DNA from 3 places in the Cobetia sp. PS-4MA genome. Region 3 is predicted to be linked to each of the others. Evidence: predicted binding sites of a transcription regulator. Region 3 holds the regulator's gene; each other region holds the start of a gene.

Region 1 (7,666 bases), 1.4 Mb from region 3:
CGGCGTGACACGTGCCGGGCCAGCACGTCCCAGCGGGCGTGATCTGCGGGGTGCAGTGCTTCCCGCAGGCGTTGAGGGGGCGCGACCAGCCCCGTGGTCTGCCCCCGGGAGATGGCTTTAGTGATGTCCCGCTGACTTTCCGGCAGGTGTCCGCTCAGGGCCTGCCAGCCACGCGAGGCATAGAGCAGCGTGCTGTCAGCATCCACCACGACCACGGCATCACTCAGGCTGTCGAGAATCGCCTGTGCGCTGAAGGGCGAGGCAGTCGAGGCGGGTGAGGCGGAGGCGAACTGTTCGAGGAAGCGCATCATCTCAGGCTCTCCTTTTCGGCCCGTGTCATGGCCTCTTTGGCGCTTGTCGCGTCCTCGGCGGGCGCTCGGCTGGCATCTCTCGCTGGCGTCAGCGGGTGGGCGTAGACCCAGGCGGCCAACTCCAGTCGCGAATGCAGATCCAGCTTGCGCAGCAGATTCTTGACGTAGACCTTCACCGTGCTGTCACTGATGCCCAGCTCGCGCGCGATCAGCTTGTTGCTGAGGCCGCGCCCGATCCATTTGAGGGTATCGCGCTCACGTTCGGTCAGGCCGCGATGCCAGTCCGCCGTCTCGGCCTCAGCCATGCCGTCAGTCAGGGCAGCATCTTTCGCCTCGGTCAGCGGCATGGCCGAACTCGGCGTGGGAACGCCACCCTCCGGCGGTGCATGTTCGCGTGCCGAGCGCTGGCGATGGTCCTGCTGCAGGCGCCTGGCCAGCAGCAGCAAGGTCTCTTCCTCCAACCCCAGCTTGCCGTCGATGACGGCCTGCAGGCGCTCGAGAATGCGTTCGGGGGCGGTGTCCTTCATCAGGTAGCCATCCGCCCCTTGCTGGATGGCATCCAGCAGGTGGCGGCTGTCGTCGGAGGCGGTCAGCAGCACCACCTTGAGGGCGGCATCACGCTGCTTGAGATGGCGCATCAGGGTCAGGCCATCGAGTTGCGGCATCTGCCAGTCGACGATCACCAGCTCGGGGGCGAGGGCGGGGAGGCGCTCGAGAAGATGCGCACCATCATCGAAGTCGGCCACGACCTCGAACAGGCCACCTTCACTCAAGAGCTCGGCAAGCCCGCGCCGAAACAGCGGATGGTCGTCGACGAGTACCACTCTTGTCGGGAGTGTCTGACGTGTCGGGTGCGTCGAGGGTGACGAGGGTGTCTGTCGTGTCGCGGTCATGTGTCGCGGCGCTCCCAGCTCAGTGTCACGCGGGTACCGCCCTGGCGGGGCTGGGTGATGGCGAACTCGGCCCCGAGGTGGCGCGCACGATCCTGCATGATGCCCAGCCCGAAATGCGCGGCGGGGATCTCGGCGGGATCGAACCCGCAGCCGTTGTCCTCGACGGTCAGCAACACCCGCGCCGCCGGCTGCGGCCCAGAGGACTGATAGAGCAGTTGCAGGCGCAGGTGGGTGGCCCGGGCATGACGCACGCTGTTGGTCATCGCTTCCCGCACGATGAACATCACCTGCAGGGACTGGGCATCGGAGAGGTGCAGTGACTGGATGCGATTGTCGAGCTCGAACACCATGCTGGAGCGGGTCTCGAATTCCTCGATCAAGGCCTCCAGCACACAGGCAAGTGGCGCGTCTCCCCAGGTGGCGTGCGCGCCATTGATCAGTTCACGGGTCTGGCGGAAGGCGCGCCGGGCCTGGGTATGCACCTCCTCAGCCAGTGCCTGCACCTCCTGTGGCGCATGGCGGGCGGCACGTGTCAGGCGTGCGCTCTGCATCTGCAGGTAACTCAATTCCTGGGCGAGGGTGTCGTGCAGCTCCGCCGCCAGTTGTCGGCGTTCGTTCTTCAGAGCCTGTGCCACCGCTGCCTGCCTGTCTTCAGCGTGACGCGCCTGTTGCTGCTGCTGCAATGCCAGGCCACGGCTCAGAGCGTCGATGACGGCGTGTGCCAGCGGTGTCTCGCGGGAGGGGGCTGCGGCTGTCGGCTCTCCAAGCCACAACCAGCCATCGCCCGTCGCCCCTCTGCCCGTCTCCCCGCTGTCAGTGGCGTCCGTGAGGGCGATCAGCACGCCACCTGGCGTGCCGGCTATGCCAGACGCCTGCTGTCGGGCGCCGGGATCGCGACCGATATCCCTGACGACTTCCTGCAATCTCTGGCGCGCAGCGGCTGACAGAGCGATGCCGGCAGGGGAAATCACCGCATGGGTCGCCTGACCGGGTGCGCGATGCACGACACAGAGTTCGCAAGTCGCGGAGTGCGCCATGCCGCTTTCAGGACAGCCGTTCAGCATGTCCAGCAGCTCTCTCAGCACGGATGGCAACGCCTCCTCAAGGTCAGCGCAGGTAGCGATGCGCAAGGTGATGGCATCGAGGTGGTGTCTGTCACGCAGATCAGGCGGCGGGATGGCAGCAGGGCGAACGGGAGTCTCGGTATCGGCGGGGCAGCCTCGTGCGCGCTGGACATCAAGGCGATGCGCTATCCCTTGCGATGCAGGCGCCTTGCCTGTCTTCGATGCGCCGAGACTGAGTGCCATGCGAGTTCCTCTGTCGTTTCGCCGCCCCTGCGGCGCGCCCTGATTCGAGTGTCACACCAGCAAGCTTCATGCCAGCGAATGGATTACTCCTTCATGGGTACCTCTCTTGATGGATTGTCGTCGCATCTACTGAGAGTAAATTTAATTAACCATGAAGAACGTGGTGCGCGACGCAAGGGGTCATGCACCATCCAGGCACATCTGATCCAGGCTTGCCCTTCGAGGACTTCCTTCGACTGGCTCGCCTGCCATGACAACAAGAGGTATCACCAGGATGGGACTTGCAGTCGAGATACCCTCTGCCACGCCGAGCCAGCCGTATCGTTACCGAATCGCCGGCCTGGAGGTGTTGGCACTTGATCTGTCGCCTGGCGATAGCGTGCAGGTGTCATCCGTGGACGGTGCGCAGTCCTGTGAGTGGCTGGCACTGAAGGCCACGGGTGGTGAAGTCGCCGAGGCGGCACAGCAGAGCGGGGAAAGCCCCCGCGAAGCGGTGAAGGGGGCAGGCACGACAATCGAGGCGTCGCTTGCGCACTTCGCGAGCGTCGTCAGTCCGGGAGATCACGCCTTCGCCAGTCAGCCTCAGGCCAGCGAGGCGCAGGAGACGTCCGGCAACAGGAGTCCGCACACTCAGGCACGCCTGGAGGCGCTGGGGGTCGCGCATTGCCCGCCATCGTACTGGCAGCGCCTGTCAGCGGCCGGATTGCCGGCCGAGATTCGCTGGCCGCTGGAAGCGCCTGCCGCACGCCTGATTCTGCTGGCCCCCGGCAGTGACATGACGATCGAAGGAGAGCGGCTGGCCACCGAGCTTGAGGTGTCCCATTTCTGCACAGGGCTTGTGGGGCTGGAACATCTGCCGGTGCCGCTGGCACCGATCCGCCAGGAGACGAGAGTCGCGGCGGGGACGGTCGAGGTCTATGAGGTCAAGCAGGGCGAGTGGATCCAGATCATCGATGTGGCGGGGCGTCAGTGCTCCGACTTCGTGGCCTTCGACGCCACTGCCTGGGCAGAGGGCGAGGAGCTGGGGCTGGATGCTGGCGCCACGCGCAGCCTGTCCGGGCATTGCATGCCCAATCCGGGACTGTATTCGGTGTTCTTTGATCAGCACCTGCATCCGATGCTCGAGGTGATTCAGGACACGGTCGGACGCCATGACAGCTTCATGCTTGCCTGCTCGCCGCAGTATTACGAACACCACGGCTACTTCGGTCACGACAGCTGCACGGTCAACTTCAACAATGCCCTGTCGGCGTCTCATGGTATCCGACAGCGTGCCAGCTGGCCGGCCATCAACTTCTTCTTCAATACCTGGGTACAGCCCTGCGGCACCCTGGCGGTGGATGAGCCCTGGTCACGTCCCGGCGACTATGTGCTGTTGCGCGCCGACCGTGACCTCATCTGTGCCTCATCCGCCTGTCCGGACGACATCGACGCCGCCAACGGTTGGGTGCCGACCGATATCCATGTGCGTATCTACGCCGCTGAACATGACTTCCCCCGCGGTATCGCCTATCGCAACCGGCCCGAGGAATTGCCGCGCATGACATTGCCTACCGCCTTCCATCCCTGCACCTCCGCCTTGACCAAGCAGTACATCGATTACCACGGCTACTGGCTGGCCACCCATTACGAGGGGTGGGGGGCCAAGGCGGAGTATCTCGCCTGTCGCGAACGGGTCGCGGTGATGGATCTCTCCGCATTGCGCAAGTTCGAGGTCGCCGGACCGGACGCCGAACGCCTGTTGCAATATGCGCTGACCCGCAACGTGCGCCGACTCTCCATCGGAGAAGTGGTGTATTCCGCCATGTGTCAGGAAACCGGCGGCATGCTCGATGACGGCACCCTGTTCCGCATGGGCGAGCAGACCTTCCGCTGGATCTGTGGTGATCCGGCCAGCGGCCAGTGGCTGCGGGATCTCGCAGAGCAGCAGGGCTATCGCGTCACGGTGCGCGACTCCACCCATCAGCTGCACAACATCGCGCTGCAGGGGCCGAAGAGCCGCGAGGTGCTGGCGCCGTTGATCTGGAATGCGCGTACCCAGCCGGAGGTGGAAACGCTGGGCTGGTTCCGCTTCATGGTCGGTCGCCTGGCGGGGCCGAATGGCATCCCGCTGATGGTGTCGCGGACCGGCTATACCGGTGAGCTGGGCTATGAGATCTGGTGTCATCCGCATGACGCCCCGGCCGTGTGGGAGGCGATCTGGGCGGCCGGTGAGCCGCATGGCATCGCGCCGCTGGGACTGGATGCCCTCGACATGCTGAGGATAGAGGCGGGGCTGATCTTCGCTGGCCATGAATTCTGTCCGCAGACGTCTCCCTACGAGGCGGGCATCGGCTTCACCGTGCCGATGAAGAGCAAGGAGGATGATTTCGTCGGGCGTGCGGCCATGCAGCGCGAGACGCCGGAATCCCGCCATCGGATCATGGGCCTGAGGGTGGACAGCAGCGAGCTGGTCAGCCACGGCGACCTCGTCTATCACGGGCGCTATCCGGTCGGGGTGATCACCAGCGCGACCCGCTCTCCCTTGCTCAACCAGTCCATCGCCATGTGTCGTCTCGCCCCGGATTTCTCAAGCCCCGGAACGCAGCTTGAGATCGGTCAGCTGGATGGTCACCAGAAGCGTCTCGTCGCCGAGGTGGTGACATTGCCTTTCCATGATCCTGAGCGTCTCAAGGTGCGCAGCTGAGTGATGCATGACGCATGACCGAGACCTCGCGCGTGAGGCTGGCCGGTGACGATCCGTATATGCAGTACGACTCACGTCATATCACGGTGCAGGACGCCGCCTACCTGCCTCAATAACGAACACCCTCTTGCCAGGTGGTGATTTCCGGGCTTCATATGTGAAGAGGTGTCCACGATTTCGAGAAGATATCAATGAAAACAACGTATTACTGAAGGTGCCCATCAGGGGTCATCTGGCATGTCGCTTGCTTTATCCAGCAGGTCCCCCTTGAAAAACAACAACAACCTTCGGGCAGACAGGGTTTCCACCGGCAGGCATGCGGTGGCAGACCCGGCCCGGAAAAGGAGAAAAGACGATGGATGAAAAGACGTTGCAAAGCATATTGGATATGCACCAGGCGATGAACATCGAGGTGTTCTACTGGTGGTGTACCGCCATCATGTTCCTGATCCACGCAGGCTTTCTGGCCTATGAGATCGGTGCCTCCCGTTCCAAGAATGCCCTGGCGTCCGGCATGAAGAACGTGCTGACGCTGGCCTCGATCATCCCCGCCTTCTACTTCGTGGGCTGGTGGATCTACAACGCCTTCCCCAACGGGCTGATTCCCATCGAGGCTTCCGCGGCACTGCCGTGGAGCGCGAGCATGCGCCCGGACGCCGATGACATGGGTACCGGTATCTTCTTCGCGGCCTTTGCCCTGTTCGGTGCGACCACGGGCTCGATTCTCTCGGGGGCGGTGATCGAACGCATCCGCCTGGGCGCCTTCCTGTTACTGGCGGTGATTCTCGGTGCGGGTGTCTGGATCCTGGCGGGTGCCTGGGGCTGGCATCCGGATGGCTGGATGCTGCACAAGCTGGGCTATCACGATGTCGGCGCGGCGGGCGTGGTGCATGCCGTGGCCGGCTTCTTCGCGCTGGGCGTGCTGCTCAATCTGGGCGCGCGTATCGGCAAGTACAGTGACGATGGCAAGCCGCAGGTGATCGCACCGCACAACATGCCGATGACCTTGATCGGGCTGATGCTGATCATCGTCGGTTTCTTCGGCTTCCTGGGTGGATGCATCATCTTCAACACCGGTGACATCGGCTGGACCACCATCTACGGCAATCGCACCAACCTCTCTGCCTTCGCCTTCAATACCCTGATGGGCTTCGGTGGCGGCGTGATCGGTGCCTATCTGTCCTCGCGTGATCCCTTCTGGACCATGTCCGGTGCGCTGGGCGGCATCATCACCGTCGCGGCGGGGCTGGATCTCTACAACCCGGGCCTGGCCTTCGTGCTGGCCGTCACCGGTGGCGCCCTGATGCCGAAGATTGGCGCGCTGCTCGAGAAGCGTGGCCTGGACGACTCCGTCGGCGCCTTCGCGGTACATGGCTTCTGCGGCTTCTATGGCGTGGTACTGGTGGGTGTCTTCGCCGCGGGCTTCCCGAATGTCGGCGAAGGCGTGCCGGACGTCTCCTTCACCGGGCAGCTGACAGGCGCGGTGGTGATGGCAGTGACGGGCTTCGTGCCGGGTTGGGGCGTTGCCTATCTGCTCAAGAAGTTCAACCTGCTGCGCGTGCCGCCGCATGTCGAAGTGCTCGGGCTGGACCTGTTCGAAGTGCCGGCCAAGGCCTACCCGGAGAGCATGGCAACCGAGTCATCTTCCAGCGTTCCGGCACGTTCCGGTGGGGTTGTGGCAGCACCGATGGACAAGCGTCCCGATATCAGCTGAGTCGGTTCTGACGATTACCCGCATGAGGATTGGCTCGTTTGTTGCAGCGTTCGTTGCCATCTGTCCTGAAGTCTGGCTGCCAGCCAGTGACGGAGCGAACGGGCCGATTCGTTTTCTTTCTTCTCCAGGAGTCTTGTCATGGAAACTGTCGATACTGCGGTACATGCTGCCAACTATGCGTTCTTCTTCAGCAATTCAGGGATGGTGGCGGTCAGTCTGTTGATCGCGGCTGGCGTCTGCATCTCGTTGAGCGTCAATATCCTGCGCCATGAGAAAGCGTCATTCCGCAGCAAGAAGACCCTCTGATCCATCGGGGCCTTCTTGCTCCGCAACCACAGAATGCACAACGCCGCGAAGCCATGCTTCGCGGCGTTGTGCATTCTGTGGGCCCGACGTCACATGTCAGGTGACACAAGGCCGTCAGTCAATCAGATCCTGTCCGTCACTCAGACCTTGTCAGTCGCGAGGGAGCGTTCGGTGGCTGTCTCGCCGCCTGCTTGTCCAGCGCTCTTGTCGGGCTGTGCCAGGAAGGCTTCCAGCGAATCATCCATCGCGTCGAGCCAGGGCGTGTGATGGCGCGGGGCCATGGTGCCGGTCATCAGCGAGCGGTAGGAGTAGTCACGGAAGGTCATGATGTTCTCGTGCTTGTGGTGCTCCCACTCGAGGAAGGTGCGATTGACGCCGTCGATATCGAAGCTCGGATAATCCGTCTTGGAAATCAGTGACTTCACGTAATCGCCCTGGAAGCGGATCAT
Region 2 (7,666 bases), 1.9 Mb from region 3:
TGCCGGGGGCTCACTGGGCACCATGATGCCGCCCTCCATCGTGCTGATCATCTATGGCCTGATCGCCAACCAGTCGATTGCCGATCTGTTCACCGCGGCGATCACCCCGGCCATCGTGCTGATGGCAAGCTATATCCTCTATGTGCTGATCCGCTGCCTGCGCAATCCCGCGCTGGGGCCGGTGATGCCCGAGGAGGAACGGCGTGCCAGCTTCCAGAGCAAGCGTGAGCTGCTCAAGGCCGTCGGCGTGCCGGCAATCATCGCGGGACTGGTGCTGGGTTCCATCTATGGCGGGGTGGCCTCGGTGACGGAGGCAGCGGCGATGGGCAGCTTCGGCGTGCTGGTGGCGGTGATGCTGCGGGGTGAATTCTCCATCACCCTGATGCAGCGTGCGCTGTCCCAGACCATGAACACCTGCGGCATGATCATCTGGATCGGTATCGGGGCGGCGGCGCTGGTCGGGGTCTACAACCTGATGGGCGGCAACCGCTTCGTGTCGAGCATGATTCTCGGCCTCGATATCCCGCCGCTGGCGATCATCATGGTGATGATGGCGATCCTGCTGCTGCTGGGGCTGTTCCTCGACTGGATCGGCATCGCGATGCTGACCCTGCCGATCTTCGTGCCGATCATCATCCAACTTGGCTATGACCCGGTATGGTTCGGCGTGCTGTTCGCGGTCAACATGCAGGTGTCCTTCCTGTCGCCTCCCTTCGGGCCTGCCGCCTTCTATCTGAAAGGCGTGGCACCGGAAGGCATCAGTCTCAAGGATATCTTCGTCTCGCTGCTGCCGTTCATCGCCATCCAGCTGTGCGTGCTGGCGATGTTGCTGCTGTGGCCGCAACTGTCACTGTGGCTGGTCTAGTCTCAACAGATGTTGCTGATGGCCGAAGACTCGACGCCCTCGCAGATGCGAGGGCGTCGTCGTTCGTGACGACAGACTTGCGCTGTAATGTGGCGACGCGACATGCATCAGGGGATTAGTGCTTATTGTTGGTGCAAGCAAGCCGGCAGTGAATCAGAGTTGAGAGATGAGAGGCCAGACTGTCATTGCGACTGCACCATCTTGGCACATTCCCTGCAATGCTCTTGGCAGGCTTGCCTGGCGCAACGAGACCGCACCGCAGGGATGCCTGGCACGCTGCAGCACTTCATGAGGAGAGTTCACATGTCAGAGACTCAAGCACCGCTGTTGTTGCTGACCGACCTGGATGGCTCGCTGCTGGACCATCACGATTACTCGCCGGGTCCGGCGCGCAGCTGGCTGACCCGCCTGCGTGCTCGCGGCGCCTGGGTCGTGCCCAATACCTCCAAGACCGCGGCTGAACTCACGCCCTTGATGCGCTCGCTGGGGCTGGCGGGTCAGCCCTGGATCGCCGAGAACGGAGGCGTCGTGGCGCTGCCGGCCTCCTGGCTCAGTGCCTATCCACTGGAGGAGGCCAGTGCCCCGGATGCGCACGGCCTGTGCCGTATCGCGGTGGCCATGCCGCGCCGCGCGATTCTCGAGGTGCTGGAGGGATTGAGGGAGGAGTTCGCCTTTGAAGGCTTTGCCGCGATGTCGGTGGCAAGAATCAGCGAGCTGACGGGGCTGGGGGAGGCGGATGCGGCGCTGGCGGGGGAGCGTGATGCCAGTGAACCGCTGGTATGGCAGGACGCGCCGGAGCGCCTCGAGGAGTTCCGCACGTGCCTGGCCAGCCATGGCCTCAAGCTGACGCGGGGCGGGCGTTTCCATCATGTGACGGGCGACACTGACAAGGGGGTGGCGGCGCGCTATCTGATCGCGCGCTACCGGCTCTGTGAGCGGGTGCGTCCCTGGACACTGGGCTTCGGTGATGGCGCCAATGACCTGCCATTGCTGGCCGCGGTCGACAACGCTGTCCTGATCCCCGGCGTCGGTGATACCTCACAGCGCGATCGGGAGCTTGCCGAGTATCCGCTACTGGCGGATGAACGCCGCTGTTTTCGTGCCAATCACCCCGGGCCGCAGGGATGGGTCGAGGGATTGCGTCACTGGCTGGCCAATGGCCAGCCGGAAGAATGGACATCCAGAGGCCTGCGCGCCTGACGCCTGCCTGATGCGTGTCTTCGGTATGACAAGGAGCTGACATGAGCGATTTTTACCAGAATGGCATCATCACCAACTTCCATAACCTGACCGACCGTCCGGTGGAGGACCTTGAAGCGGATCTGATGCGCTTCTCCCGCAAGCGGCCGATGAGCCTGATTCTGCCGTCGCTGTATTCCGAGCTGGAAGGCCCCGCACTCAAGCACATCGTCGATGAGCTGGCGCAGGTGCCGTATCTCAGCGAGATCGTGATCGGGCTGGATCGTGCCGACCGCGACCAGTTCGAGCATGCCAAGGAGTTCTTCTCTCACCTGCCACAGCATCACCGTATCCTGTGGAACGACGGGCCGCGCCTGCGTGCACTGGATGAAGAGCTGACCGAGCATGGTCTGGCACCGATGGAGGCCGGCAAGGGGCGCAACGTCTGGTATTGCTCCGGTTACGTGCAGTCATCAGGCATCGCCGAGGCGGTGGCACTGCATGACTGCGATATCGTCACCTATGATCGCGGCCTGCTGGCGCGCCTGATCTACCCGGTCGCCCATCCGCAGTTCAACTACGAATTCTGCAAGGGCTACTATTCGCGCATCGCCCAGGGCAAGCTCAATGGTCGCGTGGCACGTCTGATGGTCACGCCGTTGATCCGTGCGCTCAAGAAGGTCTATGGCCCGCTGCCGTATCTGGATTATCTCGACAGCTATCGTTATCCGCTGTCCGGTGAGTTCTCGATGCGCACCGACGTGCTGGCGGACATTCGCATCCCCAGCGACTGGGGGCTGGAGATCGGCGTGCTTTCCGAGGTGCATCGCAACTATTCCACCAAGCGTCTGTGCCAGGTGGACATCGCCGATGCCTATGATCACAAGCATCAGCCGCTGTCCGAGGAAGATGCGCTGGGCGGCCTCAATCGCATGAGTCTGGATATCGCCAAGGCCATGTATCGCAAGCTGGCGACGCTGGGGGTCGAGATCCACGGCGAGACTTTCCGCACCATCAAGGCGACCTACTATCGCATCGCGCTGGATCTGATCGAGACCTATTACAACGACGCCGTCATGAATGGCCTGACGGTGGATCGTCACAGCGAGGAAGCGGCAGTGGAGCTGTTCGCCGCCAACATCATGGATGCCGGCAGCGCCTTCCTCGACAACCCGCGTGACAAGCCCTTCATTCCGAGCTGGAACCGGGTGCAGTCCGCGGTGCCGGACCTGCTCGAGCGCATGCATGAAGCGGTGGAGCTGGACAACCAGTAACGACACCTTTCACCAACCGCTTTCATGGGTCACGCACGTTGCGGCAGACACGGGAAGGTAAAACGACAACGGGGCTGCCACTGGCAGCCCCGTTGTCGTTGGCGGGCACGTCGTCAGGTCAGACGACCTCGATGGCCGGTGGGCGCACCGACTGCTCCATCAGCCAGGCTGCCTGATAGGGGCGGCGCGCCATGGCGGGGTCGAAGGCCTTGTCATGACACAGGTGGTCGGTCAATGCGAGGCCCTGCCAGCTTTCCGGCAAGGGCAGCACACGCGGCTGGTCGGTGACATTGAGAGCGAACAGCAGGCGGCGTCCCTCGTGGGTGACGCGCTCGAAGACGAAGAAGTCCGGCCCCAGGTCGAACACCTGCTGATGGGCATCGGGGTGGAAGCACGGCTCCTCGCGGCGCAGCGTCATGCGACGCTTCAAGGCATGGAAGACCTCATGGGTCGCGGTGTTGGGGCTGGACAGCAGGGCTTCCAGTTCATCGCGCTGCCACTTGCGGCGGTTGATGGCGCGCAGATGCCCGTCGCGTTCGACCCCTTCCTGGTGATTGGGGGTGGCGGTCAGTGAATGAAGATAGAGGCCGGGAATGCCCTGCAGGCTCAGCATCAGGGTCTGACTGGCGATGAAGCGCTCGATCTGCCACGGGTCCCGTCCACGCCGCGTGCCCTTGAGGGCATCGAAATAGCTGATGTTCAGCTCATAGGGGGTGTCGGCGCGTCCCGGGTTGGCGCGCATGCTGACGTAGCCACCGAAGTCGTGCACCAGTCGCACGAGGGTATCGCGCTCATGGTCCGGCAGCAGGCCTTCCAGCGCACGCACGCCGATGCCATCGTGGCTGGCCGTGAAGTTGAAGTAGCTGCATCCCGCCGGCAGAGAGGGCAGGCTGGCGGCCCACTCGGTCAGCGCACTGGCATCCCCGGAGGTCAGGGTATGCAGAGTCAGCGGCGGCAGCGTGAACTGATAGATCATGTGGGCTTCATCGGCCTGGGCGCTGCCCTCGAGGGAGGTCAGGTCCTGCTCGGAAAGGCGGTCGAGGCCGAAATACGACATGTTCTCGGCGTGGGGCACGTTGGTTTCCGTGATCAGCAGGCTGCCGGGGGCCAGATGATCCACGATGGCGCGCAGCAGGCGGACCACGGCATGCGTCTCCGGCAGATGCACGCAGGAGGTGCCCAGACGCTTCCACAGGAAGGCCACGGCATCGAGGCGGATCATGCGCGCGCCCTGCTCGAGGTAATAGAGCAGGATACCGATGAACTCCAGCAGGACGTCGGGATTGGCGAAGTTGAGGTCGATCTGGTCATCCGAGAAGGTTGCCCACAGATGACGCAGGCCACGACGGGTATGCACCGGCGTGAGCAGGGCCGAGGGGCGTGGTCGCACCACGCTGGAGACGTCCGTTTCCGGGTCCATCTCGATGAAGTAATCGCGGCCGGGTTGCACGCCGGCCAGATAATCGGCGAACCACAGCGATTCCCGCGAGCAGTGGTTGATGACGAGGTCCGCCATCAGGTCACGTTGCTCGCTCAGACGCTGGATGTCCTGCCAGTCGCCGAGGGCCGGATTGACCTCACGGTAGTGGATGACGCTGAAGCCGTCGTCGCTGCTCCAGGGGAAGAAGGGCAGGACGTGCACCCCGGAGAGGCAGTCACCCAGACGGCTCGCGAGGAAGTCATTCAGGGTGGCCAGCGGAGCCTCGCCTTCCTGTTGCACGCTGTCGCCGTAGGTGATCAGCCACTGATCGCGTTCGCTCCACAGCGGTTCGCCCTCGGGAACCCGGGGGGCAAGACGCGAACGATGCAGCTCCATCAGTGTCTCGAGACGCCGCAGCACCTCATCCTTGCGCTCGGGATAGATCACCGCCAGCAGCGTCTCGGCGTGGCGGGCGAAGGCATCGTTCGAGAGCGGGTGTGACAGGGAGCGTGGGCCCGGTCGAGCGGCGTGTGAGGAAGAGGTGGAAGGATCGGGAGGTGGCATGTCGGGCATGAGCGGTCCTCGAAGTCATCAGTGCATGTGACTTGACCATGCAAGACGACGGCCAGCCCACTGGTGCAGGCTGGCCGTCGTCGAGTCATGGCGGGTGAAACCGGCGGGGAAAGCCATGTGATCAGCTCCTGTCAGGCCATGGAGCCGATCAGGCCCACCCGCATTGCTTGCGAAGTGCTCGCGAATCGCTCGCGAAGTGCCTGCGAGCGGGTCGCGGGCTACCTGCGAACGACTCGATACAGGATCAGCAGGATGATGGCACCGAGCACGGCGATGACGAAGCTTGCCAGATTGAAGCCGGTGACATCTCCGAAGCCGAGCTGCGTGCCGATCCATCCCCCTACCACGGCACCCAGGATGCCGATGATGCTGGTGACGATGATGCCACCGGGGTCCTTGCCGGGCATGATGACCTTGGCGATGATGCCGGCGATCAGTCCGAAGATGATCCAGGCGATGATTCCCATGTCGCGTCTCCTTGCGTCATTAGTAAGCACTTGGTCGTGAAGATCATTCACTCATGTGGCGAGCATCCTTGTGGGAGTTTCTCGCCGGCCTCGGTTCTCGGGAGTCTATGCGGATTCCTCTTCCACTCCTCAAGGCTAACGCAGATAGGATCTGACTGACATAGGCTCCCGTGCACGAGTCTTAACGGTTACAATGGCGCCCATTCCATGTCTTTCGGCTGTGCTGCCGTGGCCCGACGCTGCTCGGCAGTACCGGAAGCCGAAGTACGCAACGCCGCCACCTCGCACTCAAGCAGGCTCCCAACAATGCACTGTCCCTTCTGTGGAACTCATGAAACCAAGGTCACGGATTCCCGGCTGGTGGTCGAGGGTGACCAGGTGCGTCGTCGTCGCCAGTGCGCGGCCTGCGGCGAGCGTTTCACGACCTACGAGACGGCAGAGCTGGTCATGCCGCGAGTGGTCAAGGGTGACGGTTCCCGTGAGAGCTTCGATGAGCACAAGCTGCGGGCAGGCATGTTGCGCGCGCTGGAGAAGCGTCCTGTCTCCTCGGAGCTGATCGAGGCGGCTGTCGAGCGTATCCGTCAGCGTCTGCGCGCCACGGGGGAGCGTGAGATCGAGGCGCGCCGGATCGGCGACGAAGTGATGCAGCAGCTCAAGCGGCTGGATCAGGTCGCCTATATCCGCTTTGCCTCCGTCTATCGCCGGTTTCAGGATCTGGACGAATTCCGTGCCGAGATCGACCGCCTCGCCCAGGAGCCCAGTTTCCTGCCCGGCGAGGAAGACAGCCGCTCCTGATCCGCGCATCGCCCGACCGTCCTGCGGTCCGACTGTCGGGGCGGTCCATGTTGTCGTCACACGCCGATAGGTATTGCATGTCCCTCACCTCTCATGACACCGCAGTCGGCCAGGAGCCTGGTCGCGATATTCGCCACATGGCGCATGCCTTGCGCCTTGCGCGCCTGGGAAGCTACACCACCCATCCCAATCCACGGGTCGGGTGCGTGCTGGTCGACCCCGTCACTGACAAGGTGATCGCCACCGGCTTTCATGTGCGCGCCGGGGAAGGGCATGCCGAGGTCAACGCCTTGGCCGCCGCCGGTGAGCAAGCCCTGGGCTGCGTGGCCTACGTGACGCTGGAGCCCTGCTCGCACACCGGGCGAACCGGACCATGCTCACGCGCCTTGATCGCGGCGGGCATCTCGCGAGTGGTGATCGCCATGCGGGACCCGAATCCGCAGGTGGCCGGGCGTGGCATCGCCATGCTTCAGGGCGCTGGCATCGCCGTGACGGTGGGCGTGCTGGAGCAGGAGGCGCGTGCGCTCAATCCCGGCTTCCTGTCGCGCATGGAGCGCGGGCGCCCCTTCGTGCGTCTCAAGCAGGCCATGAGTCTGGACGGTCGCACCGCGATGGCCTCCGGTGAATCCCAGTGGATCACCGGCCCGGAAGCGCGCAGCGCCGTTCAGCGACTGCGCGCACGCTCCAGCGTGGTGATGAGCGGTATCGAGTCGGTCATCTTCGATGATTCGCGCCTCAACGTGCGCGCCGAGCAGCTGGGGCTGGAGTCGCATCCGCTGGGGCTCGAGGCGCTGGTGGCGCGTCAGCCGTTGCGCGTGGTGGTGGATACGCATCTGCGTCTGCCACTGGCGGCGCGAATCCTTGAGCAGGACGGCAGAACCCTGGTGGTCTGTGTCGCGGATGAGACAGCGGCTCAGGCAGAACGGCGCAGACTGTTGGAAGCGGCCGGCGCCGAGGTGCTGGCGCTGCCGGCGGGCCCGGAGGGACGTGTGGATCTCGAGGCGCTGTTGCGCCATCTGGCCGAGCACGAGCAGGCCAATGAGGTCCTGCTGGAGACCGGTGCGGTGCTTGCCGGTGCCATGCTCAGTGCCGG
Region 3 (7,666 bases):
GGCGATGACGTGACGCGTGCGCAGGCACCGAAGATCCGGACCAACGACAGCGAAGACCGTCGCTGGTACGCCACGGGTGACAGTGGCGTGTTGAGCGCCGGCGGCGACACCTTCACCCTCGAGGGCAATGCCAGACTGCGCCAGCCTTCGGACGCCTGGACACTGGACACCGACGTGCTGCATTACAGTCGTGAGCAGAACCGTGCCTGGAGTGACGTGCCGGTGGTGATCACCCAGAATGGTCAACGCGTCGAGAGTGACCGCTTCAGCGCTGACCTCTCTCAGGATTCCGCCCAGCTGGAAGGCCGCGTCCGCAGCACCCTGCAACCCGGCAAGGGCAAGAGCGATGCCGCCCGGGAAGCCGAGACTCTCGACACCGGCAATGACACCACCCGTGACGATGATGGCCGCGTCTCCAGCACCTTCGATGCCGCGCCGGCCCAGGATCAGTGAGCGCGCCCCTGCATGCGCCGAATCCTCTCCCCCCGATTTCCGCTTCACGATGGCCTGAGTGATCGTGAAGCCTTACCAGTTCTGCCAAGGAGCACTCCATGACTTCAACGACTCTCACGCCCTTGACGGTCTGGCGCCAGACACTCAGACCCGGTGTCATGGCCCTTGGCCTGGCACTTGGCATGACGACGCTTTCCCCGACCGCACTAGCGCTGGACAGCGATGCCAACCAGCCGATCAACATTGCCGCCGACTCACTGTCACTGGATGACAAGGCCGGCACGGCCACCTATACCGGTCGCGTGGAAATGCGCCAGGGCAGCATGAAGCTGGATGCCGCGCGCGTGGACATCAGTCGCGCCGACAGCGGCGAGATCTCCCTCGTCAAGGCCACCGGCCAGCGCGCCTACATGGAGCAGAAACCCGATACCGACGAGCGACTGGTCAAGGGCTGGGCGAATACCATTCGCTACCACGCGCTGGAGCGCCGGGTGGAACTGGTCGGCGATGCCCGTCTGGAGAAAGGCGACGATACCTTCGAAGGTGGCTACGTGGAATACTTCCTGGACAAGCGCCAGGTCAATGCCAGCAATGGCACCGATGCCTCATCCTCCGAGGGGTCACGCGTCCACATGACCCTGACGCCACGTGGCGCCAATGCCAGCAAGGATCAATGAGCATGACTGCTGCCAGCCCACGTACCCTCAGCGCTCGTCATCTGGCCAAGGCCTACAAGGGTCGCAAGGTCGTCAAGGACATCTCGCTGGAAATCCGCCAGGGTGACATCGTAGGCCTGCTGGGCCCCAACGGGGCCGGCAAGACGACCTCGTTCTACATGATCGTCGGCCTCGTGCGCTCGGATGCCGGTAGCGTGACCATCGATGACCACGACCTGTCCGGCGCCGCCATGCATCAGCGGGCTCGCGCCGGCATCGGCTATCTGCCCCAGGAAGCCTCGATCTTCCGCAAGCTCTCGGTGTCCGACAACATCATGGCGATCCTCGAGACGCGCAAGGACCTGGATCGCAACGGACGCAAGGCACGCCTGGAGGAGCTGCTCAACGAGTTCAGCATCACGCATATTCGTGACAGTGCCGGCATGAGCCTTTCCGGCGGGGAGCGCCGCCGCGTGGAGATCGCTCGCGCACTGGCCACCGAGCCGGACTTCGTGCTGCTCGATGAGCCGTTTGCCGGCGTGGACCCCATCTCGGTGGGCGAGATCAAGAGCATCGTGCGCCAGCTGCGTGACCGCGGCATCGGGGTGCTCATCACCGACCACAACGTGCGCGAGACACTCGACATCTGCGATACCGCCTACATCGTGGGCGATGGCCAGATCATCGCGCATGGCGACGCCGACACCATCCTCGCCAACCAGCAGGTGCGTGATGTCTACCTGGGCCATGAGTTCAAGCTCTAGCCCGAGAGTGCCGTCAGCCTGACGAGAGCCGTCCGACCTCTTCTGCTCTCACCAGCACCCTCCAGCACCCGCCACTTCCTGCTTCACTGTCGGGGCCTCGTTCCCCGCCCCCTCACGCAAGCGCCTCGACAGGCGCTTGCGTGATCTCCCCGTGAACCCTCCTGCTCTGCCACACCTCACTCGAATGCATGACGTCCATACCACCTTGGTGGCAACATGGCATGCAAGTTGCTTGAATATTCTCGACTGCCCCTTGTCAGTGCCCCGACCCACGGTATAGCGTAGATGCACGTTCCTTTGCCGTGAATGACAGACCCCATGAAACCCACCTTGCAGCTTCGACTCGGCACTTCCCTGACCATGACCCCGCAACTTCAGCAAGCGATCCAGCTGCTGCAGTTGTCGACGCTGGACCTGCGTCAGGAGATACAGCAGGCGCTTGAGTCAAACCCCATGCTGGAGCTTGACGAGGAATACGAGTCGCTGGATGTCGCGGAGACACAGGACAAGAGCGAGATCTCCACCTCCGAGACCAACAGCGAGATTCCTGAAGAATACCCTCTCGACAGTGACTGGTCGGACCTCTACCAGGATCACGCAGGCAGCCTGACCAGTTCCGGCAGCGGAAGCTCGAGCGAGGACGGGCCGGACTTCGATCGCAACACCAGTGTCGAAAGCCTGCAGGACCATCTGCGCTGGCAGCTGGCGATGACGGACCTCGATGCGCGTGAACGCCAGATGGCGGAGAGTCTGATCGATGCGGTGGATGGGGCCGGCTACCTGAGCATGAGCCTGGACGAACTGGTCGATGGCCTGCGAGGTCAGGGACTGCCCGGCCTCAAGGCGTCGGAACTCGAGCAGGTCCTGCTGCGCCTTCAGCAGTTCGATCCCACCGGTGTGTTCGCTCGAGACCTGCGCGAATGCCTGCTGCTTCAGCTGGCCCTGCTGCCGGACGATCTGCCATTGCTGGCCCAGGCCCGCCGTCTGGTGCGGCAATTCCTCGAGGCACTGGGCAATGACGATCGCAAGCTGCTCAAGCGTCGCCTGAGCCTGGATGATGATGAGCTGGATCACGTCATTCGTCTGGTACGGGCGCTCGACCCGCGCCCGGCGTCCGCCTGGGGCGAGCCTGCCAGTGATTACGTCATCCCGGACCTGCTGGTCCGTCATACGCGTCACGGCTGGCAGGTCGAGCTCAACCCGGAAGCGCTGCCCAAGCTGCGTATCCAGCCGGAATATGCCGCCCTCATCAAGCGGGCCGACAAGTCCGCGGACAACACCTTCCTCAAGGACAATCTTCAGGAAGCCCGCTGGCTGATGAAGAGCCTGTCCTCACGCAATGACACCCTGCTCAAGGTGGGCCGCGAGATCATGGCGCGCCAGATCGACTTCCTCGAGCAGGGGGAAGAAGGCATGAAGCCGCTGATCCTCGCCAACATCGCGGAAGTGGTCGAGATGCACGAATCCACCATCTCGCGGGTGACCACCCAGAAATATATCCACACCCCGAGAGGCGTGTTCGAACTCAAGTTCTTCTTCTCGAGTCAGGTGGGTGGCAGTGGCAACGGTGACGCGCATTCCAGCACCGCGATCCGCGCGCGCATTCGCAAGCTGATCTCGGAAGAACCGGCGCGCAAGCCATTGTCCGACTCACGCCTGGTGGATCTGCTGGCCAGTGATGGCATCGAGGTAGCGCGCCGGACGGTCGCCAAGTATCGCGAGGCCATGGGCATCCCCTCCTCCAGCGAGCGCAAGCGCTTGGCGTGAGTCTCGACAACGGATACCCGCAAGCCAGCGGGCTCCACACGTCGGAGCGCTGAAGCTCGCCCCCTTGCACCTGCCATCCTGGCATCATCTGCCAATCGGTCGTCTGAATACCGGTTGGCAATGCCTGTCCTTGCGACTGCGTGAGTGACTTCACGCCCCCAATTGCCTATTTTTCCAGCCACTTTTCTCCAGAGTGCTTTCTTTTTCCCTCACATCCCACGGACAGATAGCCAGGGGTCGCCACCGACTCCTGCCACACGAACGTCGACGTAAATGCTGACATTGGCCACAAACGGCCGGTTTCTCGAGCCCCATTCCGTCCGTGATGCGAGGCGATGCTCATGAAGAACCTGCTGATATCCCTCGCTGGGTTGAAGACAAGCCTTGCCCCACGATGCAGCGCAGCGTTGATCTTTGTTCAAAGCTTGGGCATTGTCGGGGTAGACGCTCGGTACACCGGCACCGCCGCTCTCGCCAGCAGATGATCGCCACGAGACCATGGCCGGAGTCAGAAAGTGGCCGCGCGTTCAATCAGGGTTTGCTCGCAGTCAAAAAGGGTTACAATTCAAAGGCAACCCGCTGGATAAAGGAGCGTGTCCATGCAAGTGAATATCACCGGGCATCATGTGGAACTCACCGATCCTCTCCGCGATTATGTCAACGAGAAGCTCGCTCGCCTCGAACGGCATTACGACAACATCACCAATGTTCAGGTGACACTGTCGATCGAGAAGGAACGCCAACAGGCTGCCTGCACCCTGCACGCCGCTGGCGCCGACCTCCATGCCCTGGCAGAAGACCCCAACATGTACGCTGCCATCGACGCGCTCGCCGACAAGCTGGACCGCCAGCTGGTCAAACACAAGGAAAAGTCCCAGGCTCGCTCTCAGGGCACCGGGACCCGTTGACCTTCTGCCATGACACTTGATCAGATCCTTCCCCCCGAGCGCACGCTCTACGGCGTCCCCGGGGGGAGCAAGAAGCGGGTGCTGGAATTCTTCAGCACCTTCATTGCTCAGAACATTCCCAGCCTGGACAGCCAGGAAGTCTTCTCGCGCCTGATCGGGCGCGAGAGACTGGGTTCGACGGGTATCGGCCACGGCGTGGCCGTGCCACATGCACGCAGTCCACACTGCAAGACCCCCATCGCGGCGTTCATGAAGCTCGGTGACCCCATCGACTTTGACGCCATCGATGGCGAACCCATCGATCTGCTGTTCGTGCTGCTGGTCCCCGAGGAGGCAGATGACACCCATCTCACTCTGCTCGGCCAGGTGGCGGAACTGCTCAACTCGCCCACCAACCGGGCAGCATTGCGCCAGGCAGACAGTCAGCGAGCATTGTTCGATGCCCTGACCTCGGCCATCGCCGAATTGCCGGCGCGCTGAACCTGCAAGCCCGGACTCGCTCCGGGCTTGTCGCTGACTGGCCTCAGGCACCCTCCGCTTTCACCTCATGCTGACCTCGCCCTGGGAGAGCACTCCATGAAGATCGTGATCATCAGTGGTCGCTCCGGTTCCGGCAAATCGATTGCCCTCCAGGCGCTGGAAGACATTGGCTACTATGCCATCGACAATCTGCCCGGCATGCTGCTGGCACCATTGGTCGAGCAGCTGGAAAAGGACAGCCCCACCCGCCGGCGCATCGCGGTCTCCATTGACGCGCGCAACCTCCCCGATGCCCTGAGTCGCTTCCCCGAACTGCTCGACAGCGTTCGTCAGAGCGGCATGGATGTGCAGGTCGTCTACCTGACCACGGACTCCCGTGTCCTGCTCGAACGCTATTCCGCGACCCGCCGCCGTCATCCGCTGACCCGCGACAATGACCGCACGCTGGCCGAGGCCATCGAGATCGAGCAGCAGACACTGGCCCCGATTCGTCAGAAGGCGGATCTGGTCATCGACTCGACCAACCTCAGCGTGCATGACCTGCGCTCGCGCATCACCGAACAGGTCGCACAGCACAGCTCTCGTCATCTGACACTCACCTTCGAGTCCTTCGGCTTCAAGCATGGCGTGCCGACCGATGCCGACATGGTGTTCGATGCCCGCTGCCTGCCCAACCCCTACTGGGACATCAATCTGCGCAGCGATACCGGTCGTGATGACAGCGTGGCGGAATTCCTGCAGCGCTACCCGGACGTCAAGGCAATGCAGGATGACATCGCCGGCTGGCTGGAACGCTGGCTGCCCGCCTATCAGGCCAGCAATCGCAGCTACCTGACCGTTTCGGTGGGCTGTACCGGCGGCCAGCATCGCAGCGTCTATCTCTGCGAGCAGCTGGCCGAACATTTCGCCAAGCAGCTTCCTGAGGTGCGTCTACGCCACCGGGAACTGGGGATCCATACGGCCCTGGCGATCAGCGATACCCGTCAGGAGTCACACGATGCCCAGTCGTGAACTGGTTCTGACCAACAAGCGCGGGCTGCATGCTCGCGCTGCCACCAAGCTGGTCAACTGCTGTGCGCCCTTCGAGGCCACGGTCATGGTCAGTCACGGTGAGCGACGCGCCAACGCGGCCAACGTCATGGCGCTGCTGATGCTGGCAGCCCCGTGTGGCACGGCGCTGATCATCGATGTCGAGGGCGAACAGGCAGATGAGGCCCTGTCTGCGATCGAGTCCCTGTTCGAGGCGCGCTTCGAAGAGGAAGAATGACGCCGCCGCACGCCGTCTGACATCCCCCGCCCGCCGGCTTTCTGACACTTTTTCCGCGCTGATTGCCCTATCGATAAGAAACAGTGTTTTCTTTTGTCGACGCGCCCCCCTGCGCCAATGGTAGAATCAACGCTGTCCTTCATGTCGACAGGGGAAGCCGACAGATGAGCAAGACGTCACGCAAACTCAAGCCAAGACTTGATCGCCTGTCACAGGCACTGGAAAGTGGCGAGCTGGATCAGGCAAGGCGCATGCTGAATCGCGGCCTGGCACCGGTGGACGTGGCCCACTTGCTGGAATCCTCCCCCCCCAAGGAGCGCAACCTGCTCTGGGAGCTGGTCGACGCCGAACTTCAGGGCGATGTGCTCCAATACCTTGGCGAGGATATCCAGAGCGACTTCCTCAAGGACATGGATGCCGAGGACGTCCTGGCCGCCACCGAGAATCTGGAACCGGATGATGTCGCCGACATCCTCCAGCGGCTTCCGAATGCCGTGATTCTCGAAGTCCTCGACTCCATGGAGGCCCAGGAACGCCAGCGGGTCGAGACGGTGCTGTCCTACCCCGAGGACACTGCCGGCGGCTTGATGAACACGGACACCATCACCATCCGTCCAGACATCACCCTGGATGTCGTGTTGCGTTACATCCGCCGTCACGAGCGACTCCCCGATTCCACCGACACCCTGCTGGTCGTCTCGCGCCGCGATGAATTCATCGGCGCCCTGCCCATCAACCGCCTGCTGGTCTCTGACCCCGGCGTCACGGTGCGCGAGGTGATGGATACCGACAGCGTGGTGATTCCGGCATTGATGCCGGAGAGCGAGGTCGCCTCGCTGTTCGAGAAGCATGACCTGATCTCGGCGCCTGTCGTCGGCGGTGATGGCAATCTGCTCGGGCGCATCACCATCGATGACGTGGTCGACGTCATCCGCGGCGATGCCGAGCACCAGGTCATGTCGATGGCGGGGATGGACGAGGATGAAGATACCTTCTCCCCGGTGATGCGCACCTCCTGGCGTCGCGCCATCTGGCTTGGCATCAACCTGCTGACCGCCTTCATGGCGTCCGCCGTGATCGGGATGTTCGAGGGCACCATCCAGAAGATCACCGCGCTGGCGGTACTGATGCCCATCGTCGCCAGCATGGGCGGCATTGCCGGCTCACAGGCACTGACGGTACTGATTCGCGGCATCGCACTGGGACACGTCAAGAGTGGCAACGTGCGCTGGCTTCTCAAGCGCGAAATCATCGTCGCGGGACTCAATGGCCTGCTATGGGCGGTGGTGGTCGCCGGGATCGCCATCGTCTGGTTCGGTGATGTCCAGCTGGGGGCCATCATCGGTGCCGCCATCATGATCAATCTGTTGA

Evidence for each region. Region 3 encodes sigma-54, which starts transcription at its own class of promoters, with help from an activator protein. Its sites were predicted from a motif close to TGGCACNNNNNTTGCTNT; they were not measured.
Region 1: AC26AR_RS09305 (ammonium transporter) is a predicted target of sigma-54. The motif match lies at 5,431-5,448, and genes of this name have one in related genera.
Region 2: AC26AR_RS12405 (HAD-IIB family hydrolase) is a predicted target of sigma-54. The motif match lies at 1,068-1,085, and genes of this name have one in related genera.

What each region holds. Positions count from the first base shown of each region.
Region 1 covers NZ_CM173107.1:2,184,111-2,191,776, reverse strand. Annotated here, with positions in the region: gene AC26AR_RS09325 (PAS domain-containing protein) at 1-311, opposite strand, end outside; gene AC26AR_RS09320 (response regulator) at 308-1,204, opposite strand; gene AC26AR_RS09315 (sensor histidine kinase) at 1,201-2,511, opposite strand; gene AC26AR_RS09310 (DUF1989 domain-containing protein) at 2,786-5,197, shown strand; gene AC26AR_RS09305 (ammonium transporter) at 5,553-6,911, shown strand; gene AC26AR_RS09300 (hypothetical protein) at 7,050-7,217, shown strand; gene AC26AR_RS09295 (NAD(P)-binding domain-containing protein) at 7,358-7,666, opposite strand, start outside.
Region 2 covers NZ_CM173107.1:2,906,900-2,914,565, reverse strand. Annotated here, with positions in the region: gene AC26AR_RS12410 (TRAP transporter large permease) at 1-865, shown strand, start outside; gene AC26AR_RS12405 (HAD-IIB family hydrolase) at 1,169-2,065, shown strand; gene AC26AR_RS12400 (glycosyltransferase family protein) at 2,107-3,318, shown strand; gene AC26AR_RS12395 (sugar phosphorylase) at 3,437-5,311, opposite strand; gene AC26AR_RS12390 (GlsB/YeaQ/YmgE family stress response membrane protein) at 5,530-5,778, opposite strand; gene nrdR (transcriptional regulator NrdR) at 6,085-6,573, shown strand; gene ribD (bifunctional diaminohydroxyphosphoribosylaminopyrimidine deaminase/5-amino-6-(5-phosphoribosylamino)uracil reductase RibD) at 6,651-7,666, shown strand, end outside.
Region 3 covers NZ_CM173107.1:802,730-810,395, reverse strand. Annotated here, with positions in the region: gene lptC (LPS export ABC transporter periplasmic protein LptC) at 1-453, shown strand, start outside; gene lptA (lipopolysaccharide transport periplasmic protein LptA) at 552-1,130, shown strand; gene lptB (LPS export ABC transporter ATP-binding protein) at 1,133-1,873, shown strand; gene AC26AR_RS03430 (RNA polymerase factor sigma-54) at 2,192-3,640, shown strand; gene hpf (ribosome hibernation-promoting factor, HPF/YfiA family) at 4,240-4,548, shown strand; gene AC26AR_RS03420 (PTS sugar transporter subunit IIA) at 4,558-5,028, shown strand; gene rapZ (RNase adapter RapZ) at 5,125-6,039, shown strand; gene AC26AR_RS03410 (HPr family phosphocarrier protein) at 6,026-6,295, shown strand; gene mgtE (magnesium transporter) at 6,460-7,666, shown strand, end outside.